DNA from 2 places in the Herbaspirillum sp. SJZ099 genome. Region 2 is predicted to be linked to the other one. Evidence: riboswitches for the same ligand, from Rfam matches in the RefSeq annotation. Region 2 holds a riboswitch; the other holds the start of a gene.
What was found. A riboswitch is a leader RNA that binds a small molecule or an ion and turns the genes downstream of it on or off. The one in region 2 is predicted to bind cobalamin.
Positions count from the first base shown of each region.

Region 1: linked by a shared signal. The riboswitch ahead of FB597_RS02185 (TonB-dependent receptor) and the one ahead of cobU (bifunctional adenosylcobinamide kinase/adenosylcobinamide-phosphate guanylyltransferase) in region 2 are both predicted to bind cobalamin.

Region 1 is NZ_VIUO01000001.1:505,862-521,547, forward strand. Features, by position in the region: gene FB597_RS02160 (sulfite exporter TauE/SafE family protein) at 1-156, opposite strand, end outside; gene FB597_RS02165 (CysB family HTH-type transcriptional regulator) at 333-1,274, shown strand; gene FB597_RS02170 (chloride channel protein) at 1,366-3,114, shown strand; gene FB597_RS02175 (chemotaxis protein CheA) at 3,215-5,050, opposite strand; gene FB597_RS02180 (protein phosphatase CheZ) at 5,050-5,781, opposite strand; cobalamin riboswitch at 6,256-6,538, shown strand; gene FB597_RS02185 (TonB-dependent receptor) at 6,606-8,600, shown strand; gene FB597_RS02190 (iron ABC transporter permease) at 8,627-9,610, shown strand; gene FB597_RS02195 (ABC transporter ATP-binding protein) at 9,607-10,380, shown strand; gene FB597_RS02200 (cobalamin-binding protein) at 10,525-11,406, opposite strand; gene panC (pantoate--beta-alanine ligase) at 11,409-12,248, opposite strand; gene FB597_RS02210 (ScpA family protein) at 12,317-13,216, opposite strand; gene FB597_RS02215 (DUF3460 family protein) at 13,227-13,430, opposite strand; gene bamE (outer membrane protein assembly factor BamE) at 13,511-14,038, shown strand; gene FB597_RS02225 (Na/Pi cotransporter family protein) at 14,196-15,686, opposite strand, start outside.
Region 2 is NZ_VIUO01000001.1:933,913-949,598, forward strand. Features, by position in the region: gene FB597_RS03960 (hypothetical protein) at 1-213, shown strand, start outside; gene FB597_RS03965 (2-hydroxyacid dehydrogenase) at 404-1,336, shown strand; gene FB597_RS03970 (acyl-CoA thioesterase) at 1,487-1,966, shown strand; gene FB597_RS03975 (2-keto-4-pentenoate hydratase) at 2,056-2,844, opposite strand; gene FB597_RS03980 (CopD family protein) at 2,927-3,373, opposite strand; gene FB597_RS03985 (MOSC domain-containing protein) at 3,550-4,407, shown strand; gene FB597_RS03990 (hypothetical protein) at 4,557-5,066, opposite strand; gene FB597_RS03995 (aminoglycoside adenylyltransferase family protein) at 5,584-6,399, shown strand; gene galU (UTP--glucose-1-phosphate uridylyltransferase GalU) at 6,540-7,553, opposite strand; gene FB597_RS04005 (GlsB/YeaQ/YmgE family stress response membrane protein) at 7,922-8,176, shown strand; gene pgm (phosphoglucomutase (alpha-D-glucose-1,6-bisphosphate-dependent)) at 8,371-10,023, shown strand; gene FB597_RS20170 (hypothetical protein) at 10,179-10,382, shown strand; gene FB597_RS04020 (hypothetical protein) at 10,557-10,751, shown strand; gene FB597_RS04025 (hypothetical protein) at 10,763-11,119, shown strand; cobalamin riboswitch at 11,179-11,410, shown strand; gene cobU (bifunctional adenosylcobinamide kinase/adenosylcobinamide-phosphate guanylyltransferase) at 11,748-12,377, shown strand; gene cbiB (adenosylcobinamide-phosphate synthase CbiB) at 12,371-13,318, shown strand; gene cobD (threonine-phosphate decarboxylase CobD) at 13,311-14,378, shown strand; gene FB597_RS04045 (cobyric acid synthase) at 14,368-15,686, shown strand, end outside.

The DNA of each region.
Region 1 (15,686 bases), 430 kb from region 2:
GGCCGAGGCGAACGCCAGGTCGGTGCCGACCGCGACGCTGGGGTGGATGCCGAACAGCAAGGTCAGGAGCGGGGTCATGAGCGAGCCGCCGCCGACGCCGGTCAGTCCGACCAGCAGTCCCACGGCAAATCCGCTTACTACATAAGAAACAGTCATAACACCTCGCCCATTAGTCTGCGAATCGTAATAAACTTATGTTTCAAACCAAACTACATAGTATTTATTTGCTTATATACGCCTTTGGCATATGCAAATGAGGCGGCTGACCGTATGAATGCGCTCGCCCGGCAAATAAGCGGCGATGGCCGCCTGGTAGTCAGCGAGGGCTTTCCATGAATCTTCATCAATTCCGTTTCGTGCGCGAGGCGGTGCGCCAGAATTTCAACCTGACCGAGGCGGCCAAGGCCTTGTATACCTCGCAACCGGGCGTCTCCAAGGCCATCATCGAGCTGGAAGAGGAGCTGGGCGTGGATATCTTCACCCGCCACGGCAAGCGCATCCGCGGCCTGACCGAGCCTGGCCGCGCCGTGCTGCGTTCGGTGGAACTGATCATGCAGGAAGTCGATGGCCTCAAACGCATCGGCAAGGAGTTCGCCGCCCACGACAGCGGCAGCTTCACCATCGCCACCACCCACACCCAGGCGCGCTATGCGCTGCCCAAGGTGGTGCAGGCCTTTACCCAGAAATACCCCAAGGTGCACCTGTCCTTGCTGCAGGGAAACCCCAAGCAGATCACCGAGATGGTTCGCAACGACCAGGCCGACATCGCCATCGCCACCGAAACGCTGGCCTCGGGCGAGGGATTGGTCTCGCTGCCGTGCTACCAGTGGGAGCACGTGGTGGTGGTGCCGCCCGAGCATCCGCTGCTGCAATCCAAGAGCCTGACGCTGGAAGAGATCGCGGCCTATCCGCTGATCACCTACGATTCGGCCTTCAGCGGCCGCAGCAAGATCGACCATGCCTTTTCGCTGCGCCACCTCAAGCCGGACGTGGTGCTGGAGGCGATCGACGCCGACGTCATCAAGACCTATGTCGAGCTGGGCATGGGCGTGGGCATCATCGCCGGCATCGCCTTCGATGCCGAACGCGACCGCGGCTTGCGTTCGATCCCGGTCGGCCATCTGTTCGGCACCAACGTCTCTCGCGTGGCCCTGAAGCAGGGGGCTTACCTGCGCGGCTACGTCTACACTTTCATCGAATTGCTCACGCCCACCCTGAACCGCAAGCTGATCTCGCAGGTGATGGAAGGCGAGAAGGACATGTACGAGCTGTAATCGCGGAAGGCCGCCGGCCATCCGCTGAGGCAGCGTGGTAAGCCGCCGTGCCCGCGGGCACGGCGGCGGCAAGAACAGGGAAAATCGACCAATGAGGAAAGTATGGGCGGCCGCATCACGGCCGCAGCGCCATTTGCGCCGCCTGTGGCTGCAATACGGGATCCTGTGGACGGGGGCGGTGGTCACCGGCCTGGTGGCGGTGATGTATGCGCGCCTGATCGATCTCGGCTTCGAACTGTTCCAGGGCATGCAAAGCCGCCACCACTGGCTGCCGCTGCTGCTGACGCCGGCCATGGGCGCGCTGTGCGTCTGGCTCACGCGCAAGTATTTCCCGGGCTCGGAAGGCAGCGGCATCCCGCAGGTGATCGCCTCCCTGGCCGAGCAGGGCGAGCACACGTCCAAGCTGGCGCAAAAACTGCTGACCGTGCGCATCGTTCTGGGCAAGATCGGCATTTCTTTCCTCGGCATCCTCTCCGGTTTCACCATCGGCCGCGAAGGCCCGACGGTGCAGGTGGGGGCGGCGCTGATGTACAACATGCGCCGCTTCTACCCGCGCCCGAGCGCCATCCTGGAAAAGCGCCTGATCCTGGCCGGCGCCGCAGCGGGCTTGGCGGCCGCCTTCAATACCCCGCTGGCAGGCATCGTGTTCGCCATCGAGGAACTCTCGCGCAGCTTCGAGCAGCGCGCCAGCGGCGTGGTGATCACCACCATCATCTTTGCCGGCGTGGTGGCCCTGGGCCTGACCGGCAACTACACCTATTTCGGCACCATCACCACCGGCGTCGACAGCGCGCGCGAGGTGATCGTGGCGGTGATCCTGTGCGGACTGCTCATGGGCGGGGCCGGCGGTTGCTTCTGCTGGCTGCTGCTCAATACGCCGAAATGGATTCCGGCGCCGCTGCTGCACCTGCGCACGCAGCGCCCGGTGGTTTTCGGCGCGCTGTGCGGCCTGCTGGTGGCGGTCATCGGCGTGGCCGCGGGCGGCGCTACTTTCGGCAGCGGCTATGTCGAAGCCAAGGGCCTGCTCACCGGGCAGCAGGAACTGTCGGGCATTTATCCGCTGGCCAAGATGGCGTCGATGGTCGGCTCCTACCTGCCGGGCACCCCCGGCGGCATTTTCGCGCCATCGCTGTCCATCGGCGCCGGGTTCGGCAATTTGCTGCACATGCTGTTCGGCGACATTTCCTTGCCGGTGCTGATCGCGCTGGCCATGGTCGGCTACCTGGCGGCGGTGACGCAGTCGCCGATCACTTCCTTTGTGATCGTGATGGAAATGATCAACGGCCACGCGCTGGTGATCTCCCTGATGGCCACCGCCTTGCTGGCCAGCCGCGTATCGCGCTTCTTCGCGCCGCCGCTGTATGAGGCGCTGTCGGAGCGTTACTCCCATAAGCCCCACAATGTTGTGCCGGCGCCAGCGCCGGCAGCCGAGCCGGTATCTGCCCCGGCGGTTGTGCCGGAAGCGGAAGTACCTGCGCAGCAGGCTGCAGGTCCCGTGTCCGTTGTACTGCAAAGCGAAGAACCGGACGTGCAATTGGCCGCGGCAGGGGCAGCGGCAGCGCAGGCCGAACCGCAAGCGCAAATCCCATCGCAAACGCCGGTTGCCAGTGCTTCTGAGCCATCCTCAAGCGCCGATAAAAAAGTCGCGCCCGGCAAGCCGACGCAAAAGCGCAAGCGGCAGGAGGCAAAAACAGAGCAACCATCCGCGGCGGTTGTGCCGGCAGCGCCGTCGGCCCGCGCTGCCGATGCGCACGTCGCGCCCCCGGAGGAGGCCAGCCCGCCGTCGCCCAGGCCATCCAGGAAGGTCTATCGCCAGGGCGACCTGTTCGACGAGATGTGACGGGAGCGGCGGCAGCCAGCCACCAGCCGCCCAATGAAAAACGGCCGGGTCTGTACAGACCCGGCCGTTTTGTTTGGCGCCGCCAAGGCGTGATCGGCCGTCAGACCTGCGCCACCGCCGAACGCTCGGTGTCGTTGCAGCCGTCCAGCAGGAAGGACAGGCCCACCACCAGCACCAGTTCGCCCTCGGCCGAGCGGGCCGTGCCGGTGATGCCGCTGGTGTGGATCGCCGTCAGCGGCTTGATCACCAGGTCGGCCGTGCCTTCCACCGATTGCACGCTGAGAATGTAAGGATGGGGCACCGCCATGACCACGCCCACGCGCTCGTTGCCCGGTTCGTAGCCCAGCACGCCGGCCAGCGAATGCACCGGCAGCGGGCGGCCCTGGTCGCGCATGACCGGCGCGCCGCCGACTTCGTCGAAGGTTTCCGGCAACTCGACCACGCGTTCCACCACCGCCATCGGCAGCGCCAGCGGCGCGCCGGCGCAGCGCACCAGCATGGTCGGGATGATCGACAGTTCGATCGGCAGGCGGATCGAGAACTTGGTGCCCTTGCCGATGGTGGAGTCGATGCGGATGGTGCCGCGGTGCTTTTCCACCGCGGTCTTGACCACGTCCATGCCGACCCCGCGGCCGGACACGCTGGACGCCACTTCCTTGGTTGAGAAGCCGGGCAGGAACACCAGTTGCAGCGCCTCGTCGGTGGTCAGCGCCTGGTGCTCGGTGATCAGGCCCTTGGCCAGCGCCTTGTTGCGCAGCATTTCGGGATCCATGCCCTTGCCGTCGTCGAACACTTCGATCATGACGCTGCTGCCGGCCTGCCAGGCGTGCAGCGAGATGGTCGACTTGCTCGGCTTGCCGGCGGCGGCGCGGTCGACTTCGATGCCGTGGTCCAGCGAATTGCGCAGCATGTGCACCAGCGGGTCGTAGAGGCTGTCCACCACCACGCGGTCGACTTCGGTTTCGGCGCCGGTAATGACCAGGTCGACATCCTTGCCGAGGTCCTTGGCCAGTTCGCGCACCAGGCGCGGGAATTTCTGGAACAGGCGGCCGACCGGCTGCATGCGGGTCGACAGCGTGGCGCGCTGCAGCTCGCTGGAGTAGCGCGAGGCGCGGCCCAGCGTCTCGGCCAGCGTCGACATCAAGGCGGCGGCGGTGCCTTCGAACTTGAATTGCTGCAGCTTTTCCAGCAGCACGGCGGCCTGGTTGGCCGCCTGCACCGATTCGCCCGCCACTTCCAGCAGCGCATCCAGCTTGCCGGCATCGATACGGATGCTTTCTTCCTTGGCGTTGTCCGAGGCGCGGCGGTTGGGTTGTTGGGCCGGCGCCGCCGCGGCAGTCCGGGGCTCGTCGCCGGCTCCGGCTGCCGGCGCTGCGGCCGGGGAGTTGCCGGCCGGCGTGCCGCCAGGGGCGCCGGTCACGGCCTGGTACATCGATTCCCAATCCAGCTGGCCGTCTTTCATGACGCTGGCCCCGGCGCCGCCGGTGGAGGCCGATGCAGGCGCAGGGGGTGTGACGGGCGCGGCGGCAGCGGCGACAGGGGCGCTGCCCTTGCCTTCGATGGCTTGGGTCAGGATGCCTTCGAGGTCCGACGGCATCGATGCCAGGCTGTCGGGTGCGGCGCCGTTGGACAGTTCGTTCAACTGGTCGGCCACGAAGCCGCTGGCTTGCAGCGCGGCTTCGATCGCCAGCGGCGTGACCGGCGCCTTGCCGGTGCGCAGCGCGTCGAACAGGTTTTCCGTGAGGTGGCAGGCCGATACCATGGCGGGCAGGTTGACGAACCCGGCCCCGCCTTTGATGGTATGGAATGCGCGGAAAACCGCGTTGAGGATTTCCAGATCGTCAGGATGCCGTTCGAGCGTCAGCAGATGCTCTTCCACGTTGGAGGCGAGCTCCAACGCTTCAACGACAAAGTCCTTGAGCATTTCGTCATCCATTAGAACCCCAGGCTATCGAGTAAATCGTCCACGTCGTTCTGGCCCATGGCGGCGCCGGGAGCGGCGGGGCCATTGAGCAGGGAAACCGGTTTTTCCGCTTCGATCTGCGCGCGCACTTCAGGCGGCGCATTGTCGCGCAGCAACTGCGCCAGTTCATGTTCGGCGGTGGTGGTGATGCCGACAATCTTCTTGATCAACTGGCCGGTGATGTCCTGGAAGTCCTGGGCCATCATGATTTCCAGCATGCGGGCTTTTTCGGCTTCGGTCGATTCCAGCACGGCGGCGGAGAATTTCTGCGAATCGCCGGCCAGTTGCTTGAATTCGTCGATGCTCATCTGGCCCGCATACAGCTTGGCCCAGCGGTCGTTGATGTCCTTGGCGTGCTCCTGCAGGCGGTCTTGCGCCGGCATGCCCGAGTCCAGGGCGTTGAGCACCTTGTTGGCTGCCTGTTCGGTCAGGGTGGCGACATGTTCAAGGCGGCTTTGCGCATCGCCGATCTGGGTAGCCACATCGGTGAGCGAGCGGTCGTAGCCCAATTCGCGCATGGAGTCGTGCAGCAGGCGCACAATGCCGCCCAGGCGCTCGTACATCGGCTTGTCGGACTGGTCTTCCGCCGCGGCCGGTTGCGCATCGCTTGCGGCAGCGGCAGGGGCCGCGCCGGCAACCGTCGCGGGCAGCGCCTGGGCGGAAATTTCGTCGAACAATGCTTCCAAATCAACGTCGTCGCTCATGATTTCTGGTTCCCCCTACAAATTTGGTGCACTTCCATGTTGCCCGCTCCGGCAGATCGAGCGGGTCGTCCCTTGAAGCCGAGCCGCATGCCTGAACCGCCCGGCCCGGTTTGGGGACAGGGTATCCAATGCTTATCGGCACCAGCCATCGGAGTCTGAAGGCCGCGCAGGCCACGACAGCGATTCGGCAGCATCGTCGGGCGGCACAGGCTGTCGCCGGACCGATCCCACGTTAGCAGATGGTTGAGTATAGGACGCGCGCCAGCCGGGTCATCGGCTAAACAGCGAGTGAAATCCCCCATTTGTTCCCGTTTCTCCGGCGCTCCGGGGCCCCTCGACCCGGCTCAGTCAGCGATATTTTTCCATTCTTTTGCGACGTCGCGTCAGATTTTAACGAGCTTTTTCTTAAAAGCAATCTTTGCCGTGATTTTTATCATGGATCGTGCCCGACCTTGTTGCCAGTGGGTATCGCGCTTACAATTGCGCGGTTTTGGTGCCCGCTGGCGCGTCCGCGCCGGCAGTTAAACGGGAAACACGAATGGACGCATATCGGATGCCCGCATCCGTGTTGTCGAAAATATAACGTGTGCTGCCCCCGCAACGGTAATCAGGCGCCGGCTCCCGGATGTTGATGCATCAGGCAACAGGGCCGGCCATCCATCTCCAAGCCACTGTGCTTGCGGCGCGAGCTGCTGCATGGGAAGGCACGATGGCGCAGCCTGAAGCCCGGATACCGGCCAAGACAGGGGGAGACCGCCCAGCGGCTTCCATGGAATCCGGCTTGCGGGGAGGTAGGCTGGAGAATTCTTATTCAGATACCCTTCATGAAGCGATACCAATCCAATCCGCGCCGCACGGCCGGCCAACCGGCCGCCATGCGCGCCGCCGTTTCATTCACCCTGTCCGCGTTGGCCGCATGGAGCTACACCCCGGCGCATGCCCAGGCCAGCGCCAATGCCGCCGCCGACGGCGCATTGGCGCCGGTGGTCGTGTCGGCCTCGCGTTTCCCGAACGATCCGGCATTTCCGCCGGTGGCCGCCACCGTCATCACCGCCGAGCAGATCCGCGAAGCCGGCATCGACAATGCCAATGAGGCGATCCGCAAGCTGGGTGGCGTCTATGGTCGACAGAGTCTGGCCAGCCCCAACGATTTTCCGTTGGACTTGCGCGGCTTCGGCACCAATGGCGACCAGAACATGGTGGTGCTGGTGGATGGTGTGCGTATTTCCGAGAATGAATTGACGACGCCGCTGCTGTCCTCGATTCCGATTGAAACCATCGAACGCATCGAAATCGTGCGCGGCGGCAGCAGCGTGCTGTACGGCAGCGGCGCCACCGGCGGCACCATCCAGATCATCACCAAGCGCCCGCAGGCCAATGCCGGACACGGCTCCGTCGTCGCCGAAGTCGGCACCGACGGCCAGCGCGCCGGGCGCGCCTTTGTTGCACGCGGCTGGGACAACATGTCGATCGACGCCAGCTACGCCAAGGCGCATAACGATGGCTGGCGCGACAACACCAAGTCCAACCAGGAGAATTTCAGCACCACGGTGCAATGGTTCGCCAGCGATTGGCGTTTCGGCTTGCGCGCCAATATTGCGCGTGCCGATTACGGCCTGGCTGGCGGGCTCTCGCTGGCGCAGTTCAACGCCAACCCGCGCCAGGCGAAAACGCCGTTCGATTACGGTTCGTATGACAACGACAGCATTACCGCTTTCCTGGAGCGCCGTTTCGGCGCCTTCGATGTCGCCGCTGAACTGTCGCACCGCGAGAAGATCGCGCGCGCCAATTACGTCAGTACGGCCACCACGTTGCAGACGAATGTGCGCAACACGCAATTTTCGCCGCGCATCCGCCACGTGCTGGAAGCCGGGCCGATCAAGAACGAACTGATTGCCGGGATCGATCTTGCCGAGTGGAACCTCAATACCGTCGCTTCTTATGGCAATAGCGATGCCGCCCAGCGCTCCAAGGCGTTTTACCTGCGCGACGAGATCGAATTCGACAAGAATGCCCGCATCGCCGCAGGGGTGCGCCGCGAGATTTTCACGCAAAGCAGCGTATCGGGCGTCTACGGGATGAATAGCGGCGTCAACGCCTGGGACTTGCAGGCCAGCTATGCATTGGTGCCATCGCTGCGCGCCTTCGCCAAGACCGGGCAGAGTTACCGCCTGGCGACGGCCGATGAGAACGGATTCAACGGCCTGCCGACTGGCCAGATCCTCAAGCCGCAGGTGTCGCATGACCTGGAGATCGGTGCGACCTGGGGCTCGGTGGATCGGCAACTGACCGCCAAGTGGTTCCGCCACCGCGTGCGTGACGAGATCTATTACGACCCGACCGGCGGCGCCTTCGGCTTTGGGGCCAATTCCAACCTCGATCCCACCAAGCATCAAGGCGTGGAACTTGAGGGCAAGTTGCGCGTGACCGAGGCCGTCACCGTCAGTGCCACTTACCAGCACGTCGAAGCCAAGTTCACTGAAGGCGTGAATGCCGGCAAGGAATTGGCGCTGGTGCCACGCAACATGCTGTCCACGCGGGTCAACTGGAAGTCTGGAAGCCAGAGCGCCGACGCTGGCTTGCGCTGGGTCGACAGCCAGCGCTACGGCAGCGACTTTTCCAATACTTGCGCGGCGCGCATACCGTCCTACACTACCTTGGACGCGCGTTATGCAATCCGGGTGAATGCCTGGGAGTTCGCACTGACCGGCACCAACCTGGCCGGCCGCGATTACTACTCGCAGGCTTTCTCCTGCCAAGGCAGCATTTATCCAGAAAACGGCCGGGCGGTAAAATTCACCGCCCGTTACGATTTCTGATGATGCACTCCTGACCGCTATCGCCGATGCGACGTTACCTCTGGCCGTTATCCGCCTTGCTGCTGCTGTCCGTGTCCGCACTGGCGGCTGCAGCCCTGTGCGGCAGCAGCGGCTGCCTGCGTCCATCGGCGTCGGCCGATGCGGTTTCCCTGATGTTGTCGCTGCGGGTGCCGCGCGCATTGACCGCTTTCGCGGTGGGCGCGCTGCTGGCCCTGGCCGGCGCACTGATGCAGGTGCTGTTGCGTAATCCGCTGGCCGACCCGTATGTGCTGGGCTTGTCGGGCGGATCGGCCGCGGGCGCCTTGCTGGCGATGCTGGCGGCGCTGCAGTTCGGCTTGCCGCCGCGCCTGGTCACCGCGCCGGGCGCGTTGCTGGGCGCCGCGCTGGCGGTGCTGCTGCTGTTCGGGCTGGTGCGCCAGTCGCTGCGGCATCTGGCCTTGTCGCCGCTGCTGTCGAGCCAGCGCCTGTTGCTGACGGGCGTGATGCTGGCTGCCGGCTTCGGCGCCATCATTTCCCTGGCCTTGTCGATCGCCCCCGATTCGCAGTTGCGCGGCATGGTGTTCTGGCTGATCGGCGATCTGGACGATGCGCGCCTGCTGCCGCTGGCGGCGACGGTCTTGCTGCTGGCGCTGCTGTGGGCCGTGCGCCATGCGCCGGCATTGAACCTGCTGGCGCGCGGGGACAGTTTCGCCCAACTGCTGGGCGTGCCGGTCTTGCGCCTGCGCGTGATGACGCTGTGCGCGGCGTCGGCGGCGACTGCCGCGGCCGTCGCCATGGCCGGCACCGTCGGCTTTGTCGGCCTGGTAGTGCCCCATACGTTGCGCCTGCTGGTCGGCAACGACCAGCGCCTGCTGCTGCCGGCATCGGTGCTGGCCGGCGGCGCGGCGTTGACGCTGGCCGACCTGGCCGCACGTACCGTGGTCGCCCCGACGCAACTGCCGGTGGGCGTCATCACGGCGCTGGTCGGAGTGCCGGTGTTCTTGTGGCTGTTGGCGCGGAGCCGGATGTGAGTGCCGGCGACATCGTGCTGCAAGCGCGGCAACTGGCCTTGCGCGTACCGGGACGCAGCTTGCTGGAGGATTTCGACTGGCAGGTGCGCGCGGGCGAATTCTGGTGCGTTCTGGGCCGCAACGGCATTGGCAAGAGCAGCCTGCTGCATGTTGCGGCAGGTTTGCTGCGGCCGGCGCAGGGCGATATGCTCCTGTGCGGTTCGCCGTTGTCTTCGCTGTCTGCCCTGCAAATGGCGCAGCATCGCGGCCTGTTGCTGCAACAGCAGCATGACGCGTTTTCGATGCCGGTGGTCGACGCCGTGATGGCGGGGCGTTTTCCCAGTGGCGGCGGCTGGGCCGATGAGGAAGACACGCGCGGCGCTGCGCTGCAGGCGCTGGCGCGCGTCGGGCTGGCGCATCTGTCGCAGGCCGACCTGCTCAAACTGTCCGGCGGCGAACGCCAGCGCGTGGGCCTGGCCACCTTGCTGGTGCAGGCGCCGCAGCTTTACCTGCTGGACGAGCCGACCTCGCACCAGGACATTGCCGCCCAGCTGGAGATGATGGCGTTGCTGCGTTCCCTTGCCGGTGAAGGCAAGGCGGTGGTTGCCAGTTGCCACGACATCAACCTTGCGCGCCGATTCGCCAGCCATGTGCTGTTGCTGGGACAGCAGGCCAGCCAGGGCAAGGTCGCCGAGGTCATGCGCGTCGATATGCTGGGAGAGGCCTTCGGTTGCCGTTTCCGCAGCGTGGATGCCGGCGGCAGTGAGTTGTTCGTGTCCGAAGCGGGATGACGTGCCGTTGCCAGCTACGCCTGCTATCAGGACGAGGGCGGTGCTACCGAGTGAATGCCAACGTGCTGGGTACCAGTCAGGAATATCGGTTCGGAGCCGTCCCGACGCAAGAGAGATCCCTCCCGCGTGGAGGGATTTTTCGTTCTAGCGCTGCTGATGCGGTACCCGCGCCGCATCCAGCCGTTCGCATACTTCACTTGCCGCCTCCAGGATGCGCGGCCCGGCGCGGTTGAGCCAATCGGCGTTGACCTGGTACAGGTGGTTCTTGCGCACTGCCTGCAGGCGTCCAAACTGGCGCCAGCGTTCCAGCGGCTGGTCTGTGGCATCGCCGGGGGCGAGGATGACTTGGGGATCGGCGGTCAACACCGCTTCCATGGTGACGGTGGGCGCCAGTTGCGGCAGGTCGGCGAAGATGTTGCGGCCGCCGCATAGCTTCAGCACCGACGACACCATGTGGCGGCCGTTGAGCGTCATCAGCGGCTGGCTCCAGATCTGGTAGAACACGCTGACTTCGGGGCGGTTGCCATATCGGGTTTGCAGCGCTTGCCAGCGCGCGCGGAAATCCTGTGCGGCAGTAGTGCCGACGCTTTCGCTGCCGGCCAGGCGCGCCAGTTTTTCCAGCGAATCGGCGATCGTGCCGAAATCCGCCGGCTGGCTTTCGTAGATGGGGATGCCGAAGCCGCGCAGGCGCGCCAGTTGCGAGGGTTTGTTGCCGCTGTGCCAGGCGACGATGAGATCAGGCTTGAGGTTGAGCACGCGTTCCAGGTCGAGGGTGGCGAAACTGCCGACCGAAGGCAGCCTGGTGGCGGCGGCAGGGAAGTCGCTGAAGTTGCTGGCGCCGACCAGCTTGTCGCCGGCGCCGGCGGCATACAGCAGTTCGGTGACGTGCGGCGCCAGGCTGATGATGCGCCGGGCCGGCTGCGCCAGCGTGACCTCGTTGCCGAGATCGTCCTTGACGGTGACGGCGGCGCAGGCGGCCGATGCGAGCGTGGCGCCGAGCAGCAGGGCAAGCGCCGCAGGGCGCATTGTCAGATTTCCAGGTTGTCGATCAGGCGGGTGGTGCCCAGCCTGGCGGCGGCCAGCACCACCAGCGGCGCGCCTTGCGCCATGTCGCCGGCCGAGGGCGGCTGCAGGTCGATGCGTTTGCGCACGGACACGTAGTCCGGCGTCCAGCCGCGCGCGGTCAGGATCGACATGGCTTTCCGTTCGACTTCCGAGGTGTTCAACTGGCCGCCGCGGACTTCCTCGGCCACATCGTTGAGCACGCGGTACAGCAGCGGCGCCTCGGCCCGTTCGTCGGCCGACAGGTAGCCGTTGCGCGAAGACAGCGCCAGGCCGTCTTCGGCGCGGTAGGTTTCGGCGCCGATGATTTCGGTGGGCAGCGCGAACTGGCGCGCCATGTTGCGCACGATCATCAGCTGCTGGTAATCCTTCTTGCCGAACACCGCCACGCGCGGCTGCACACAGGAGAACAGCTTCATCACCACGGTCGATACGCCGGTGAAGAAGCCGGGGCGGAATTCGCCCTCCAGGATGTTGCCCAGGTCGTTGGGCGGCTGCACGCGGTATTCCTGCGGCTCGGGGTACATGTCCTTTTCGGTCGGCGCGAACAGCACGTAGACGCCTTCCTTTTCCAGTTTCTCGACGTCGTTCTGGAAGGTGCGCGGGTATTTGTCGAAGTCCTCGTTCGGGCCGAACTGCAGGCGGTTGACGAAGATCGAGGCCACCACCGGGTCGCCATGGGTGCGCGCCAGGCGCATCAGCGAAAGGTGCCCTTCGTGCAGGTTGCCCATGGTGGCGACGAAGGCGGTGCGCAACTGGCCGCGCAGGTGGTCGCGGAGTTCTTCGATGGAGGAAATGATTTTCATGCGGGTTCTCGGGTTGGAAGGCGGCGCAGCGCCGCCGGTATCAGCGCGGGGAATCGCACTCGTCGCGCTCAGCTCGGCGAGTACGACAGTCTGACATAGATGGGGGCGAAGGCCTCGGCCTGGGTGATTTCGATCAGGGTCTCCTTGGCCAGCTCCAGCAAGGCGATGAAGTTGACCACCACCACCGGCACCCCGCGCGAGGGATCGAACAGGTCGGAGAACTCGACGAAGCGGGCCGATTGCAGCCGGCGCAGGATGCCGGTCATGTGTTCGCGCACCGACAGTTCTTCGCGGCTGATGTGGTGGTGCGCGGTCAGCTTGGCGCGCTTGAGCACGTCGGCCCAGGCCGCCTTGAGGTCGTTCATGTCGACCTCAGGCCAGCGCGTGACCACGGTCTGCTCGATATAGACCTGGGTGCGCACATAGTCGCGGCCGACCTGCGGCAGCGCGTCCAGCTCCTGCGCGGCCAGCTTGATCTGTTCGTATTCCAGCAGGCGCCGCACCAGCTCGGCGCGCGGATCTTCCGGTTCCTCGCCGGTGTCGGCCTTCTTGGCCGGCAGCAGCATGCGCGACTTGATCTCGATGAGCATGGCCGCCATCAGCAGGTATTCGGCCGCCAGTTCCAGGTTCTGCTTGCGGATCTGCTCGACGTATTCCAGGTACTGGCGGGTGACCTGGGCCATCGGGATGTCCAGGATGTTGAAGTTCTGCTTGCGGATCAGGTAGAGCAGCAGGTCCAGCGGGCCCTGGAAGGCATCGAGGAAGACTTCCAGCGCGTCCGGCGGGATGTACAGGTCGTTGGGCAGCTGGAACAGCGGCTCGCCGTACAGGCGCGCCAATGCCACGCCGTCGATCACATCGGGCGTGGTGTCAGGTTGTCCTGCGGGGGTAATTTCCAGGGCGTCGGCGTTGCGCTGTTGCTCGCCGGCGCTGCCGGACGGATCGCCGCCGCCTGCGTGTGCCGTCATGCCGCCCTGATCAGTGCGACTGGTAGACGTAGGGCTGCTGGGCCACGCGCGAAGCCTTGTCGCGGGCGGTCTTGTCCAGGTCGATGGGTTCCTTGTCCCACAGCAGGGCGCGGCCGGCGCGCTGCGACTCTTCCAGCTTCGGATTCTTCTGCTTCAGTTCGTCGATGAACTGGGTGATTTCAGATACGTAGGTGGTCTTTTTTCCGAAGAGCATGATATTTTCAAGCCAAATGAAACACAGAGGGCTTATTTTACCCTTTCTTGATCAGGGATAATCAAAAGGATGCGCCAGGAATGAGTATGCGATTTTTCGAATTTACCCGCCGTTGCGCCGCGACCGTGGGCGCCCTTGTTGCCGCCGTGGCAATGTTCGGCTGTGACCGCAACGGCAATCCTATCGAGGAGTTTGGCTTGGACAAGCTGCAAAAAGGCATTTCCACCGAGGCCGACGTGCGCGGCGTGATGGGCCAGCCCGACACCGTCTGGGACGACGGCAACGGCGCCCGCACCCTGGAATATCCCAAGGGGCCGGAAGGCATCCGTACCTGGATGTTCGCCATCGGCGCCTCCGGCACGCTGGTTGACTACAGGCAAGTCCTGACCCAGGAGAACTTCGACACGATCCGCCCCGGCATGTCGGCCGATGAAGTGCGGCGCATGCTGGGCCGGCCGCGCAGCGTGGTGCAGTTCGTCCGCAAGAACGAAGAGGTGTGGGACTGGAAGTACCGCTATGTGCATGAAGACCGCCTCTTCAACGTGCATTTCGATATCGGCACGAAGCAGGTGGTGCGCACCTCATTCTCCGAGATTTCCGGGCATTGAGATGCAATGCCTGTTGGTGCGCAGAGGTGAACAGGCACGAAAAAGCATAAAAAAGCATAAAAAAGCATAAAAAAGCATAAAAAAGCATAAAAAAACATGAAAAAGGCCGGCATCGGATGCCGGCCTTGTCTGTTGCGCGCTGTTTCTGCCGCCGCTGTCAGGGCGGATGCGAATAGTCGCCGTCCTGGTTTTCCATCATGCGGTGCCGTTCCCCGGCTTCCTGCTTGTTTTCCATGCGGCTGCGGCGCAGCAGCCCGGCCTCGTCCAGTACCGAATAGGCGGTCGAGCAGAACAGCGAGTGCATGCGCTTCATGTCGCTGATCAGGTCCAGGTGCAGCGAACTGGTCTCGATGCTTTGCTGGGTCTGGCCGGCCAGGCGGACCAGGTGGCTTTGGGCGTAGGCGCGTTCGAGGTCGCGGAAGGATTCCTTTTCGGCCAGCAGTTTCTGGGCGCTGCGCAAGTCGCCTTCGAGGAACACCGACAGCCCCAGTTGCAGGCTGGCCAGCAGGCGCGCATGCATCTCGCAGACCTCTTGCATGCCGGCCTCGGAGAAGGTGCGCTGCGGCGCGATCTTCTTGCTCTCCAGGCCCTTGACGATGCGCACGATGATATCGCCGGCCTGTTCCAGGTTGATGGTCAGCGTGATGACATCGGTCCAGCGCCGCACTTCGCGGGCCGACAGCTCTTCGCGCGAGACGCGCGCCATGTACATCTTCACCTCGGTATAGAGCTTGTCGACGTCATCGTCGATCCGGCGAATCTGCTGGGCGCGGATGGTATCGTTTTCACGAATGACCGGCAACAGGCAGTGCAGCATCTTTTCGATCAAATCCCCGATGCGCAGCACTTCGCGCGAGGCATTGGCCAGCGCCAGGGTGGGCGTATCGATGGCGCCCGGGTCGAGGTGGCGCGAATGGATGGCATCGTCATCCAGCGGATTCTCGGGCAGCAGGCGCACGCACAGGCGCGCCATCGGTTCCACCAGGGGCAATAGCAGGCCGCAGCGCACGCTGTTGTAGATCACATGGAATGCCACCACGCCGAAGCGCAGGTCGTGGCTGAACTGCGCGATCACCAGCTCAAGCTGGTTGATGAAGGGCAGCACCACGATGGCGCCCGACAGGCGGAACAGCATGCTGCCCAGCGCCACGCGGCGCCCGGCCACGTTCTGGCTGGCCGCAGAGAGCAGGGCGGTGACGCCGCTGCCCAGGTTGGCGCCGATTACTAGGCACAGCGCCACCTTCAGCGAGATGATGCCGGACGTGGCCAGCGTGGCCGACAGCAGCACCGCGGCCAGGCTGGAATAGGTCAGCATGGCGAACAGCGCGCCGATCAGCGCATCGAGCAGCACGTCTCCGGTCAGCGAAGAGAACAGCACCTTGATGCCGGCCGCGTGCATCATCGGCTGCGTGGCCGCGCCGATCAGTTCCAGGGCCAGCAGGATCAGGCCGAGGCCGATCACCGCGCGGCCCAGGCGGCCGACCGAGGTATGGCGGCGCGACAGGTAGACCACCACGCCGCCGAAGATCAGCAGCGGCGACACCCACGAGAGGTCGAAGCTGAGCACGCCCGTCATCAGCGCGGTGCCCACGTCTGCCCCCAGCATGATGGCCAGCGCCGGCGTCAGGCCCACCAGGCCCTGGGCCAC
Region 2 (15,686 bases):
TCGGGCGTGCGCGTGATCGGCGGCGAAGAGTGGGTGGCCAATGTGGCCATCTTTGGGCCGTCGCACAACCCCATGCACCGCAATCCGGTATTTCCGTCGCAACGGGTGTTGCCCGACCAGACTTTCGGCGATGAAAAATCGGCCGAGCAGGGGGCCTTGCAGGTGGCGCATGAGCTGCTGGAGTCCCGCCGAGGCCCGGGATCGCATCACTGAGCCGATGCCGCTGGCGCTGCTGGCGTCGCTGGTGTTGTTTCTGCGCCAGCGGCGCCGGGCCGCATCTCCGGTGGCATGGAAATCGCATGGGGAAATGCGCCCGCCCGACGCGGCAGCCGTGCATACGGTTGGCCGCTTTTCGCCATAGAATGTCGGGCACCGCGATTTTTCACATTCACGTCCCGACCCTATGAAGCCGCCACTGCTCGTCCTGATCCACCTTTCCGACACCAGCCTCGCCACCATCGGCGAACACTACGACATCCTCTACGCTCCCGACAAGCAGCGCCGCGCCGACATGATCGCCGGCCCGGCCCGGCATGTCGCGGTGGTGCTGACCAATGGCAGCACCGGGCTGCGCGCCGACGAGATGCGCGCCTTGCCGCGCCTGCAACTGGTGTGCGCCTTTGGCGCCGGCTATGAAAACATCGACGTGGCCCACGCCGAGGCGGCCGGCATCGACATCGCCACCGGCGCCGGCACCAACGAGGATTGCGTGGCCGACCATGCAATGGGCCTGCTGCTGGCCACCGTGCGCCATATCCCGGCGCTGGACCAGGCCACCCGTGCCGGCGGCTGGCGCGACAGCCTGCCGCTGCAGCCGCAGATGACGGGCAAGCGCCTGGGCATCGTCGGGCTGGGCAACATCGGCAAGAAGATCGCCCGGCGCGCCGCCGGCTTCGACATCGAAGTCGGCTATTGCAACCGCAAGAAGCGCGACGACGTCGATTTCCACTATTTCCCGGATGTGGCGCAACTGGCCGCCTGGGCCGATTTCATCATCGTCGCCGCGCCGGGCGGGGCCGATACCCAGCATCTGGTGTCGGCGCGCGTGATCGATGAGCTGGGCCCGCAAGGCTACCTGGTCAACATCGGCCGCGGCAGCATCGTCGATACCGCCGCGCTGGCGGCCGCCTTGCGCGAGGGCCGCCTGGCCGGCGCCGGGCTGGATGTCTACGAGAGCGAACCGAAGCCGCCGCAGGAGCTGGTCGGCCTGTCCAATGTGGTGCTGACGCCGCACGTCGCCGGCTGGTCGCCGGAATCGATCGATGCTTCCGTGCAACAGTTCCTGCGCAACTGCGAAGAGCATTTCGCCGCCGCCGAGCCGGCGGTACGGGCCTGAACGGCGGATTTGCGGGTTTTTTGAGGGCCGGGAGGCGCCTCAAGCCCGTCCAAGGCTGGTAATATCTGCGGCCGGCCGGATTGCGCGGGGATGCGCTCCGGCTTTCATCCATTCCAAACGCTGACAGCAATACAGAGAGAGCCAAGCACCATGGATCTGCCATCTCACCAACTCACCATGACGGTCCTGATGACGCCCGACATGGCCAACTTCGCCGGCAATGTGCACGGGGGCACCATCCTGAAGCTGCTGGACCAGGTCGCCTACGCCTGCGCCAGCCGCTACGCCGGCCAGTACGTGGTGACCCTGTCGGTCGACCAGGTGATGTTCCGCCAGCCCATCCATGTGGGCGAACTGGTGACTTTCATGGCCAGCGTCAACCACACTGGCACGTCGTCGATGGAGATCGGCGTGAAGGTGGTGGCCGAGAACATCCGCACCCAGGAAACGCGCCACGTCAACAGCTGCTTCTTCACCATGGTGGCGGTGGACGACCAGCGCAAGCCGATCGCCGTGCCGCCGCTGCGGCCGTTCTCCCGGGAAGAGAAGCGCCGTTTCGAGGCCGCGGTGCTGCGCAAGTCGCTGCGCAAGGAGCTGGAGCGCCGTTTCGAGGAAGTCAAGCCGGGCTGATGGCCGGCCATCGGTTGGCCAGCGTCGCGCACCAATGAAAAAGGGACAGCCGGTTGGCTGTCCTTTTTTTATTGCACTGCGCCTTCGCTTCAGGCGAGTTCGATGGCGACCGAGCCCAGCGGCCCCAGGTCGGCCAGGACGCCTTGGCCGGCGCGCACCGGCAACGGCACAATGGTCGAGCCGCTGGCGACGATCTGGCCTTCGGCCAGCGTCAATCCATGCCGGGACAGTTCGTTGGCCAGCCAGGTCAGCGCGATGCGCGGGTCGCCCAGCACCTGGGCGCCGCTGCCGTCGCGTTGCTCGCCGCCGCTGATGCGGCCGAAGGTCGGGAGCGCGGCCAGGTCGAGCGCGCGCCAGTCGACCTCTGCCGGCGCGCCCAGCACGAATTGGTCGGCGCAGGCGTTGTCGGCGATCAGCTGGGCGGCGCCGACTTGTTTGAAGTTGTCGTAACGGGTATCGGGGAGTTCGATGGCGGGGTAGACCGAGCCCACCGCATCGAGCACTTCCTCTTGCGAATAAGGCGCGCTGCGCGGCGGCAAGGAGGTGCGCATGCGGAAGGCGACTTCCACCTCGACCACGCTCATCAGGCTGTTGCCCAGCGAGATGACGGCGCCGTTGCGATGGATGCGCTCGGCCAGCAGACGGCCGGCCAGCGGCGCGTCGACGTTAAGCAGCTTCTGGCCGCCGGGGCCGGTGGCGCCGATCTTCCAGCCGGACAGCGGCGCGAAGCTGTGCGCTTCCAGTCGCGCCTGGACGGCATAGGCTTCCGCGCGGTCGGCCGGGCACAGCTCCGGCGGCAGCTGTGCGATACGGCGTCCATGCGCCCAGCAGTCCCACAGCAAGTCGGCGGCCTGCTGGCGTTGCGATTCATTCAGCACGTCTATTTCCCCCTATTGTTGTCGTATTGTCGATATGCGGCGATGGCGCGGCCATGCCGGTGCCGCCGCGCGGAACAGCTTCTCAAGCCATCATCGGTCCCAGCGCGCCGATGGCGATGGTCAGCAGGCCAAGGCACAGGTTGATGCCCACCAGCATGCGGATCTGGCCCAGGGCGCGCGAGGCGCGATCCCAGTCTTGCCGGGCGGCGGCCAGTTTCAGGCGGCGGAACGGCGCGAAGAAGATGTGGCCGAAAACCAGCATCATCAGGATGCCGATGCCGGCCATTGCGTGGACATAGGGCGCCGCGTGGCCGCCCATGAGCAGCATCATGTGCAGGCCGCTGCCCAGCACCAGCGCGATGGAAATCCACACCCAGATGAAGAACGCGCCCAGCGTCGCCGCCATCAGCACCAGGCGCTGCGGCGGCTGCAAGGACGCCAGCGCCGGACGCAGCGCCATGTGGGCGAAGAACATGCCGCCGACCCAGATGGTCAGCCCAAGCAGATGGAAGAATTTCGCAAGCAGCATTTCAATCCCGTCAGGTAAGCGCAGTTGGAAGAACGATTGGCGCATTGTCGCATGATGGCGCGGCCCGTGTCGTTGCGCCGGATATCGGCGCGCTGCCTGTGATAATGTCATGCCTTAATGGCAACGTCGTATCGCGGCGTTCGCTACGGCAGCGATCATCGAGAACAGGGAGCGGCATGGCAATACTCAGCGCAATCAATATCTATCCGATCAAGTCGTGCGGCGGCATCGCCCTGGAGCAGGCCCAGATCGGCCCGCTCGGGCTGGCGCTGGACCGCCACTGGATGGTGGTGGACGGCGCCGGGGAGTTCCTGACGCAGCGCAGCCATGCGCGCATGGCCTGCATCGTTCCGCGTTTCGAGGAGGGCGCGCTGCTGCTGACGGCCCCCGGCATGCCCGAACTGCAGCTGGCGGCCGCCGGCGAAGATGGCGCAAGCGTTCTGGTGCAGGTGTGGAAGGATAGGGTGGCCGCCCTGGACCAGGGCGCGCGCGCCCGCCAGTGGTTCTCGGACTATCTGGGCATCGACGCCCGCCTGGTGCGCTTCGATCCGAATGCAACGCGCGCCTGCAACCAACGCTGGACCGGCGAGCACCGTGCGACGACGCAATTTTCCGACGGTTATCCGCTGCTGGTGATCGGCCAGGCATCGCTGGACGACCTGAATGCGCGGCTGGGCGCCAAGGGCGCGCCGGCGTTGCCGATGGAGCGTTTTCGCCCGAACCTGGTGATCCAGGGGCTGGAGGCCTACGAGGAAGATTTCATCGATACCATCACCCTGGACGATGGCGATGGCGGCGTCGTGACGCTCAAGCTGGTCAAGCCCTGCGCGCGCTGCCCGGTGCCGGGAATCGACCAGCGCACCGGCCTGCGCGATCCGCAATGGCCGGACGAACCGCTCGATACGCTGGCCGCCTACCGCGCCAATCCGCGCGTGGGTGGCGGCCTGACCTTCGGTCAGAATGCCATCGTCGTCGGCGGCATGGGCGGCCGCATACGCGCGGGACAGGCCTGCGGCTGGGAATTGAATTTCTGAGCCAAGCGCCGCCGGCAAAACGCCGGCGGCGGCGTTGCGGCTCCTGTTGGCGGCTCCAAGCGAAAAGCGCCGCTCCGGGATCATCGGAGCGGCGCTTTTTTTGGGGTGTTGCGGCCCGTCGGCGGGCCGCTGCACGGCGCAGCGTTCCCTTATTTCTTGGGGCGGCCGACCTTCAGCGGCGTCAGGCTGCTGAGGATGTCCTTCAGATCGGCGATCTTCAGGTTCTTGATCAGCGACACGCCGATACGCAGCAAGTCGCTCTTCTTGATCTCGACGCCGGCCTTGAGGCAGGACTTCTTGACCTGCGCCAGCACCGCATATTCGTTTTCCGGCATGGTGAAGCTGTCGCGCACCTGCTTGACCTTCTTCGGCTTGGCGGCCTTCTTCTCCGCCTTGGTCAGCGCTGCCGGCTTCTGGAGCGGCTTGGCCGGCACGGCGACGGCAGGCTTCTTAGGCACCGGCGCTGCTGCCTTCGGCGCAGCCGCGGGCGCCTTCGGGGCGGGCGCTGCAGCCTTGGGGACGGCCTTGGATGATGCCTTGGCAGCAGGGCGCGCGGCCGGCTTGGCGGCGGGTTTCTTCACGGTTGGCCGGGCGGCGGGCGCGGCCTTGGCCACGGTTTTTTTTCTTGCGGTTGTTGCGGCTTGAACTCTGGTTGCCATGAACCCTCCTGTTAAAAATTAATATAAACAATATATATTGTTTGTCACGCTGCCGCAATCGTGGCGGCAGGATGTGAACGATTCCATCCGTTCCTGTTTGCGCTGCAAACGTTTACATCGGCCATTTCCGTGCCGGAAAAAGACACACCGGATGGAAAGAAGCGGCCGCCGCCCGAGGGCGGGAAATGCCCAGGAACGCAGGCGGAGCAGGGGATGGAGCAGCGCGAATGCCATGCCGGCGATCCTAGCAAGCCCAGGTTAAAGCATTGTGACAACGCCGGAAAACAATTTACGTCGCGCCGGCCGGCAAGGCGGGAGCGAAGGGAAATGGAAAATGCCTGCCATCTTCGGCCGGTTGGCGCGGCCCGCTCGCCCTCATGACGGCCGGCGAAACCTCGCGCTTCTCCAACGTTGCGATCGACGCTGGTTGCTCAGGCCAGCGTCGCCGAATATGGCTGTGGGCCGCTCGTGCCGGATGGGGATATTGCATGGGAATTCTCGGCTATTATTGCTCCCCATGACAGATATCATTCCACTCTCCATCGCGCCTCAAGTGGCGCAGGCCCAAGCCATCATTGAGCGGCATCTGGGCGGCCATGTGGTCGCCATCCACTTGTTCGGTTCTGCGGTAGACGGCGGACTTCGCCCCTACAGCGATATCGACCTGCTTGTCACAGTGGCCGAACCTCCCGGCGAGGAGATCCGACGCGCGTTGATGACCGAGCTGTTGACGGTATCCGCCGCTCCCGGATCATCAACGTCCCTGCGCGCGCTCGAAGTCACCGTGCTGGCGCTTGGGCAGATCGTGCCTTGGCGTTATCCGCCAAGGCGGGAGCTCCAGTTTGGCGAATGGCTGCGCGAGGACATATTGGCAGGCGTTTTCGAAGAACCCGCGTTGGACCATGACCTGGCTATCCTCCTTACCAAAGCCCGGGCCAGCAGCATCGCAATCGTCGGATCAAGTGCGGGAGACGTCTTCAATGCAGTCCCGCGCGCAGACCTGGTGCGCGCGCTCCTGGATACTGTGGCGCAATGGAACGCGCCAGCAGACTGGGAAGGCGAGGAGCGAAACATCATTCTCGCGCTCGCTCGCATCTGGTATACGGCAACCACAGGCGAAATCGCCGCAAAGGATTTTTCGGCCACCTGGCTGCTGGAGCGGATCGAACCGCAGCATCGGGCGGTGCTGGCCAACGCCAGGGCCGGCTATCTTGGTGAAGCGCCGGATAATCTGGCCGAACATGCGCCTGAGGTTGAGGCTTTCATCGCGGGCGCGCAGCTGGAAATCAGGCGGCTCTGCTCGAATGCCGATCGTTGGCAGACTGTGTCTTGAACTCGCCGCAGCGATGGATAAGCCCGCTGCGGCGAGTCGTTGCGTAGTCCGGCGAAAGGCGATGCCGGAGCCATGGCGCAATGGAAAAAGCCCGGCGCCAACGGCCGGGCTTCCGGATGGGCTGGGTTGCCCGCCGGGGATTACATGAAGCGCCGGGTTGCCGCCGCCGGCTGGCTGTCGGCAGCCGCGGGCAGCGGGCGGCGCTGCTGCGCGGCGGCGGGCTCGAATTCTTTGATGGCGGCAACTTTCAATGGCGCGCTTGGCTGGAGCTCATGCCCGGCGTTGAAGTCGCGCAGGAAATGCGCGAAGTCGCCGCCGATTTCCTGGTGCTTGATGCCCATGGCCACGGCGGCCTTCAGGTAGCCCAGCTTGGAGCCGCAGTCGAAGCGCCGGCCTTCGTAGCGGTATGCCAGGATCTGCTCTTCCGCCAGCAGGGCCGAGATCGCGTCGGTAAGCTGCAGCTCCCCGCCGGCGCCGGCGGTGATGTTTTCCAGGCGCGTGAAGATGGCCGGCGTCAGCACATAGCGGCCGACCACGGCCAGGGTGGAGGGCGCGGTTTCAGGCGTCGGTTTCTCGACGATGCCGCCGACCTGTTCCAGCCGGTCGCGGTAGCGGGTGCCGCTGACGATGCCGTATTGGCGGGTATCCTGGCGCGGCACATCCTGCACGGCCAGGAGGCTCTTGCCTTCGCGCTCGAACATCTCGGTCATCTGCGCCATGACATTTTTGCGGCCGGCATCGATATCCATGAAGTCGTCGGCCAGCAGCACCGCGAAGGGTTCGTTGCCCACCAGCGGCTTGGCCAGCAGCACCGCGTGGCCCAGGCCCAGCGGCTCGGCCTGGCGCACGTAGACGCAATTGATATGCTTGGGAATGACATTGCGGATGGTTTCCAGCAGCTTCTGCTTGCCGGCCGCTTCCAGTTCGCTCTCCAGCTCGTAGGCCTTGTCGAAATGGTCTTCGATGGCGCGCTTGTTGCGGCCGGTGACGAAGATCATTTCGGTGATACCCGCTTCGACGGCTTCTTCGACCGCATACTGGATCAGCGGCTTGTCGACGATGGGCAGCATTTCCTTGGGTTGCGCCTTGGTGGCGGGCAAGAAACGGCTGCCCAGGCCGGCGACAGGAAAGACTGCTTTGGTGATTTTTTTCATGGTAGGCCCAAGTAGAGGTTGATTGATGAACGTGGCGCCCTCTCCCATTGCTGCGCAGGCTCGAGGCCTGTTTTTCGATTGTTCCGGCTTGCTTGCCGGTTGCCGATTCCGTTTTTCATGGTTGGCGCAAGCTTAAAAAAAGACCTGGATGCCGGCTATAGGAAAGCCGCTGTTTGGGCTGTAGGAAAACAGGAGAAAAACGGCAGGAAAACAGCAAGAAAACGCCGCGCTTGTCCTACAAGGAAATGGGCCGCTGTCCGATAGCTGGCCGGAGCGCGGCTGCCTACCATTGCCTCATCCGTTGCTGCCATCGGCACAGCGTCAACCGCAAGAAGTCCCCTCCACAACATCATACGAAAGGGAACATCATGGATCATGGAATCATTGCCTGGCTCATCATCGGGGCCGTGGCCGGCTGGCTCGCCGGCGTGCTGGTGAAGGGCGGCGGCTTCGGCTTGCTGGCCGACATCCTGATCGGCATCGTCGGCGCCGTCATCGGCGGCTGGCTGGCCGGACTGCTGGGCATCTCCATCGGCGGCGGCATCCTGGCGTCGATTCTCACCGCCACGCTGGGCGCGATCGTCCTGCTCGTCATCGTGCGGGCGTTTTCCAGGCGCGCGTAGCCTGGCCCAGCCGGAAAAACGAGGCTCCCCCGATGCCGCCGCATCGGAAGGGGCTTCTTTCGCTTTGTCCGAGACGGCAAGCTTGCCCTACAATGCCGTTTTGACAGAGTCATTGTCGCGCTTGATGAGCATGGCGCGAACAGTGGCTGTCAATACGCCCGACCCTGTTTTCATCCATCAAGAAAAAATATTCCATGAGTAGTAGCGCCAATCCACTGGCCGGCAAACGCGCGGCGCCCTCGGCACTGGTCAACCTGCCAGTCCTGCTCTCCAATTACTACAGCCTGCGCCCCGACATGGGCGAGGCCACCCACCGGGTCGCCTTCGGCACCTCCGGGCACCGCGGCAATGCCAATGCCCACAGCTTCAATGAATGGCATGTGCTGGCCATCACCCAGGCCATCTGCGACTACCGCAACGGCAAGGGCTTCACCGGCCCGCTGTTCCTGGGCATCGATACGCACGCCTTGTCCGAACCGGCCTGGCATAGCGCGCTGGAAGTGCTGGCCGCCAACGAAGTGGTGACCATGCTGGCCGAAGGCAGCCCCTATGCGCCCACGCCCGCGGTGTCGCACGCGATCCTGGCGCACAATCGCGTCAACCGGACGGCGCTGGCCGACGGCATCGTCATCACGCCGTCGCACAACCCGCCGGACAATGGCGGCTTCAAGTACAACATGCCCAATGGCGGCCCGGCCGATTCCGATGTCACGGGTTGGGTCGAGCAGCGCGCCAACGCCTATCTTGAAAAGCACCTGGACGGCGTCAGGCGGATGACCTTCGACAAGGCGCTCAAGGCCGGCACCACGCGCCGCTACGACTATCTCGACAACTATGTCGGCGACTTGCCCAACATCATCGACCTGGCGGCGATCGCCGGCGCCGGCGTCCGGATCGGGGTCGATCCGCTGGGCGGCGCCGGCGTGCATTACTGGCCGGCCATCGCCGAGCGCTACAAGCTCAACCTGGAGGTGGTCAATACCGAGGTCGACCCCACTTTCCGCTTCGTGCCGCAGGACTGGGACGGGCAGATCCGCATGGACCCGTCTTCGCCGTACGCGATGAGCGAGCTGATCGCGTTGAAGGAACGCTTTGACGTCGCGCTGGCATGCGATACCGACCACGACCGCCACGGCATCATCGCCGGCAGCACCGGCTTGCTGCCGGCCAACGATTACCTCGCCGTCGCCGTCCATTACCTGTTCAGCCACCGCCCGGCATGGCGCGCCGACGCGGCGGTCGGCAAGACCCTGGTGTCGAGCCAGATGATCAACCGCGTGGCCGGCCATCTCGGCCGCAAGCTGCTGGAAATGCCGGTCGGCTTCAAGTGGTTCGTCGACGGCCTGTATGACGGCAGCATCGCCTTCGGCTGCGAAGAGAGCGCCGGCGCCTCCTTCGTGCGTTTCGACGGCCAGCCCTGGAGCACCGACAAGGACGGCATTACCGCCGCTCTGCTCGCCGCCGAGATGACCGCCCGCACCGGCAACGATCCGGGCCGCATCTACCAGGAACTGACGCAGCAGCTCGGCGCGCCGCGCAACGGCCGCATCGAAGCCGCTGCCACGCCGCAGCAGAAGGCGCGCCTGTCCAGGCTCTCGCCGGACGACGTCAGTTCCACCGAACTGGCCGGCGAACCTATCCGCGAGGTGCGCACCACCGCGCCGGCCAACGGCAAGCCCTTCGGCGGCCTCAAGATCGTCACCGACAACGGCTGGTTCGCCGCGCGCCCGTCCGGCACCGAGAACATCTACAAGATCTACGGCGAAAGCTTCCGCGACCAGGCGCACCTGGACAGGATCTTCGCCGAGGCGCAGGAGATCGTGACGCGCGCGCTGAAGGCCGGCTGAGCGAGTATCCGCGCTTGCCTGCAAACGCCGGTTGCTGCAAGGCAACCGGCGTTTTTTCTTCCGGACTTCCTACATGCGATTTCTCCAATGTCCGGTTGCCCGGTCGCTGCCGCCTCCCTAGGATGGTCAGATACATTCAGGCAGGAGGGCCGGATATGGACAAGCAGGCGCCAGCGGGCGCGCAAGACCCCGCGCGCGACACCAAGGGCAAGCGTTTCGGCGGCAATTGCGCGCTGACCGCCGGGCACAAGCTGCCGGCGCCGGAGACTGAAGCGCTCCAGGCGCCGGAACCGGACGGCACCGAAGACCCGGGCGCCAGCGCCGACGATGCGCTGATGTCCGGCCCAGGCAAGGATTGAGGTCTGCCTGAGCCGCCATGCACACGGAGACGATCATGCACAAACCCCAGGATGTTCCGCCGGTGGAGGTTCCGCCCCTGGATCCGACACCGCCGCAAGAGCCGATTCCCCACCAGCATCCCAACCGGCAATGATGAAACGTGCCGCCGGGCGATGCGCAACAGGAGGCGCCATTTGAAAAACGCTTTGCATACCCCGCAGGAAACGCCGCCGATTCCCGATCCCCATCTGCCGCCGCCGGAATTGCCCGACGACGACCCGATTCCGGTCGCGGATCCGCCGCTCAATCCGCGCCCTGCGGACAAGCCTGTCCGTATGCGGCAAAAGGAAGATAGCCCCGCGTTCCGGAGCGCATCCGGTTTCATATAGAGGAGCTTGCCATGCACCAACCCGATTTCCTCATTCCCCGTTTCGCCAGGATGCTTGCGATGGGCATGGGTTCGCTCATTGCCATGCCGGTGGCGCCGGCGTCGCCGGCCTCCGACGAGCAGGAGCGCCGGCGCAGCCACAGCGCGCACGAACCCGCAGTGAAACAGGCCGCCTCCGACAATGAGCCGGGCCGCGACATCGTCGAGGACGATGCGCGCAAGCTGGCCGAGCAAAACAAGACGGTGCGCAACAACGAACGCAATAAAGAGCACGACAAACAAGACCGCAAGCGGGAAGCCGAAATCGACCAGGCCTTGGCCGACACCTTCCCGGCCAGCGACGCCGTCGACCGCTCCAGCGGGAGCTGAGGAGGCGGCCCGACCCCGGCGCTGCGGTTGCCCTAAGCGGGGCCGGCCTTTATACTGCGCGGCACAAGATTGCTTCTGGTATCCCGCGCGCAGCCGCGCAAGGGATTGAAACGGGAAGCCGATGCGGCCCGCCATCGCCATGGCGGCGCCAAAGCCGGCGCTGCCCCCGCAACGGTAAGCGAGAAGGGCACGCACCACGCCACTGTGCGCATGCATGGGAAGGCATCTGTCCGCGAAGCCGACGGCTTCATCTCGCCAGTCCGGAAACCGGCCCGAAGCGAATTCAGGGTGGTATCGCGGAGGGCGATCATACTGGCAGCTTCCACCATCGCTGTTCAACTCCATCAGGCCGGCATGCGCCGGTCGCTATATCGTGCGCGAAACAAATTCACGGACCGGGCGGTTTTCCGGCATAGGGGACGGCCGCAGCCGCATGCCCGTTACCGGCGTCCGGTGCCTTTGCCGCAACGGCACGCTGCGCGCATTTCCGCTTCGATTTCCACTCCATATACGTCATACCCGCTCCGCTCCCATGAGCCGCGCGCGAACCCCCGCGCGGTTGTTTATCCCCCTATCCGTTTCGATTGGATGAAATGATGTTCGAACACCGCCGGCAAGGAAAACGCCCATGAACGCGCCCCCGAATGTGCCCACGAACGCGGCGCAATCGCGGCGCACCCTGGTGTTTGGCGGAGCGCGCTCCGGCAAGAGCGCCTATGCCGAGCAACAGGCGCTGGCGGCGGCCCGGTCCGGCGCGGGCGAGATCGTCTGCATCGCCACCGCCGATTGCAACGCCAGTGCGGCCGACGCCGAGATGGCCGCGCGCATCGCCCACCACCGTCAACGGCGAGAGGCGCTGGGCAGCCGCTGGCGCACCGTGGAAGAACCGCTGGCGCTGGGCCAGGCATTGCGCGCCAACGCCGGCCCCGGCAAGGTGGTGCTGGTCGATTGCCTGACGGTGTGGCTGTCCAACCTGCTGTTCGCGGAAGGCCATGCGTTTCCCGAGTTGGGGCCGATCGCCGCGCCGGCCGCCTTTGCGCGGCAACGCGAGGACTTCCTGCGCGCGCTGCAAGAGGCGCAGGGGACGGTGATCCTGGTGTCCAACGAAGTGGGCATGGGCATCGTGCCCACCGGCGCGGTATCGCGCTGGTTCGTCGATGAGGCCGGGCGCCTGAACCAGTCGGTGGCGGCGATCTGCGAGCGGGTGCAATGGGTGGCCGCTGGCTTGCCGCTGAGTTTCAAGGACGCCTCATGCTGAGCGGCTTGTCCTGGCCCTGGTTGGGCTTGTTGATGGCGGTCGGGCTGGCGCTCGACCTGATGCTGGGCGAGGCGCGCCGCTGGCATCCGCTGGTCGGTTTCGGCAGCCTGGCCCAGCGTATCGAGGGCGCGTTCAACCGGGCACCCGCATCGCGCCTGCGCGGCATCCTGGCATGGATGCTGGCGGTGCTGCCGGGCGTGGCGCTGGCGGCCTGGATCATCCATCTGGCGCCATGGTGGCTGGCTTGCCTGTTGCATGCGGCGCTGCTGTATTTCTGCATCGGCCTGCGCAGCCTGCGCGACCACGCGCTGCCGATCGCGCTGGCGCTGGCGCGCGGCGACCTGGCGGCGGCGCGGGTACTGGCCTCCCGCATCGTCAGCCGCGATACGCGCCAATCCAATGAAACCGAGCTCGCCAGGGCCGGCGTCGAGTCGCTGCTGGAAAACGGCAACGACGCCGTGTTCGGCACGCTGTTCTGGTTCCTGGTCGCGGGTGGGCCGGGGGCCTTGCTGTTCCGCTTGGCCAACACGCTGGATGCGATGTGGGGCTATCGCAATGAGCGCTTCCTCCATTTCGGCTGGGCCGCGGCGCGCCTCGACGACGCGCTCAACTGGGCGCCGGCCCGGCTCACCGCATGGTCTTACGCCTGGCTCGGCAACCGCGTCCAGGCGCTGGCCTGCTGGAAGCAACAGGCCGCCGCCTGGAGCAGCCCGAACGCCGGGCCGGTAATGGCAGCCGGCGCCGGCGCGCTGGGCGTGACGCTGGGCGGCCCCGCGGTGTATGACGGCGCACTCGAACAGCGCCCGCCGCTGGGCTGCGGTAAGCCGCCCGAGGGCGCCGACATTGTCCGCGCCTGGCGCCTGGTGGCGCAGGCCGTCTTGCTGTGGCTGGCCATCGTGGGCGCGCTGGCGTTGCTTTTCTTCGGAGCCTTCCATGCTTGAACACGGCGGCAACCTCAGTGAGGCAATGGCGCGCTACGGCCGTGCGCCCGGCGCGTGGCTGGACCTGTCGACCGGCATCAATCCGGTGCCGTACCCGGCGCCGGCATTGGCCGCCAACGCCTGGCACCGCCTGCCGGAACCATCGGTGGAGCTGGCGCAGGCTGCCTGCGCCTACTACGGCGCGCCGCACATGTTGCCGGTGGCCGGCACCCAGGCCGCGATCCAGGCGCTGCCGCAACTGCGTCTGCAGCGCGACGGCCGGCCCGCGCGCGTGCTGGTGGCGGCCCCCATCTATGCCGAACATGCGCATTGCTGGACGCGAGCCGGGCATGCGGTGCGCGAAGTGCCCTACGCGCAGCTGGCGGCCGAGGTCGATGCCGGCAATTGCAAAGTGCTGGTGCTGTGCAATCCCAACAACCCCACCGGCGCGCTGGTCGAGCCGGCGCAATTGCTGCGCTGGGCCGAAACGATGGCCGCGCGCGGCGGCTGGCTGGTGGTGGATGAAGCCTTCGGCGATACCATGCGCGAGCGCAGCGTGGCCGCGCATGCCGGGCAACGGGGGCTGGTCGTGCTGCGCTCGGTCGGCAAGTTCTTCGGCCTGGCCGGACTGCGGCTGGGCTTCGTCGCCGCCGAACCCGCCTTGCTGGATGAACTGGCCGACTGGCTTGGGCCGTGGTCGGTCAGCGGCCCGGCCCAGCAGATTGGTACGGCCGCCTTGCGCGACCTTGCCTGGCAGCGCGCCACGCTGCGGCGCTTGTTGGCCGAAGGCGAGCGCTTGCGTGACTTGCTGGCGCGGCATGGCATCGCCTCATCCGGCAGCGCGCTGTACCAGTGGTGGCCGTGGCCGCAGGCGCAGGCGCGGCAGTTCCATGCGGCGATGGCGCAGCAGGGCATCTGGGTGCGGCTGTTTACGGGCGGCGCCGGCGGCATTCGCATCGGCTTGCCGCCGGATGAAGCCGGCTGGCAACGACTGCAACAGGCGCTGGGACAAGCGCTGGAACAAGCGTTGGAAAAAACGTTGGAAAAAACGCTACTGCAATGGAGCGCCGATGGCCGCTGAATTTCCCTTCCATACCCTGATGATCCAGGGCACCACGTCGGATGCCGGCAAGAGCACGCTGGTCGCGGCACTATGCCGCCTGCTCCGGCGCGACGGCATCGCGGTGGCGCCGTTCAAGCCGAAGAACATGGCCTTGAACAGCGCAGTCACCGCCGACGGCGGCGAGATCGGCCGGGCCCAGGCGCTGCAGGCGCAGGCCGCCGGCATCGCCCCGCATACCGACATGAACCCGGTGCTGTTGAAACCTTCCAGCGACACCGGCGCGCAAGTGATCGTGCATGGCAAGGTGCGCGCCGATATGCACGCGCGCGATTACCACCGCTACAAGAGCGAGGCCATGCAGGCCGTGCTGGCGTCCTACCATCGCCTGCGCGCGCAGTATCGCGCCATCATCGTCGAAGGCGCCGGCAGCCCGGCCGAGATCAACCTGCGCGCGCGCGATATCGCCAACATGGGCTTCGCCGAGGCGGTCGATTGCCCGGTGGTCATCGTCGCCGACATTGACCGCGGCGGCGTGTTCGCGCACCTGACCGGGACGCTGGATTGCCTCTCCGAGAGCGAGCGTGCGCGCGTGGTCGGCTTCGTCATCAATCGTTTCCGCGGCGACCCCGGCCTGCTGCAAGCGGGGCTGGACTGGCTGGAGCAGCGTACCGGCAAGCCGGTGCTGGCGGTACTGCCTTACCTGCACGGCTTGCAGCTCGATGCGGAGGATGCAATCGCCTCATCGCAGAACGCGCGCGGGCAATTCCGCGTGGCGGTGCCGGTGCTGCCGCGCATCAGCAACCACACCGACTTCGATGCGCTGCGCGCGCATCCCGAGGTGGACCTCCAATTCATCGGCCCGGGCCGGCCGATTCCGCCGGCCGACCTGATCATCCTGCCGGGCAGCAAGAACACCCGCGACGACCTGGCCTGGCTGCGGCAGCAAGGCTGGCCGGAGGCGATCGGCAGGCACCTGCGCTACGGCGGCAAGCTGATCGGCATCTGCGGCGGCTTCCAGATGCTGGGCCAGAGCGTGGACGACCCGCACGGCGTGGAAGGCGCGCCGGGCAGCACGCCCGGCCTGGGCCTGCTGGCCATGCGCACCGAGCTCACGCGCGACAAGCGCCTGCTGCAGGTCAGCGGCCGCTGTGCTTTCGGCGCAGAGGAAGCCGGCGTGCGCGGCTACGAAATCCATATGGGCGTATCGCAAGGCGCGGCCTTGCAGCGCCCGGCCTTCGTCATCGATGGCCGCGGCGAAGGGGCGGTGTCGGAAGATGGCCAGATCCTCGGCAGCTACCTGCACGGCATGTTCGACACGCCGCAGGC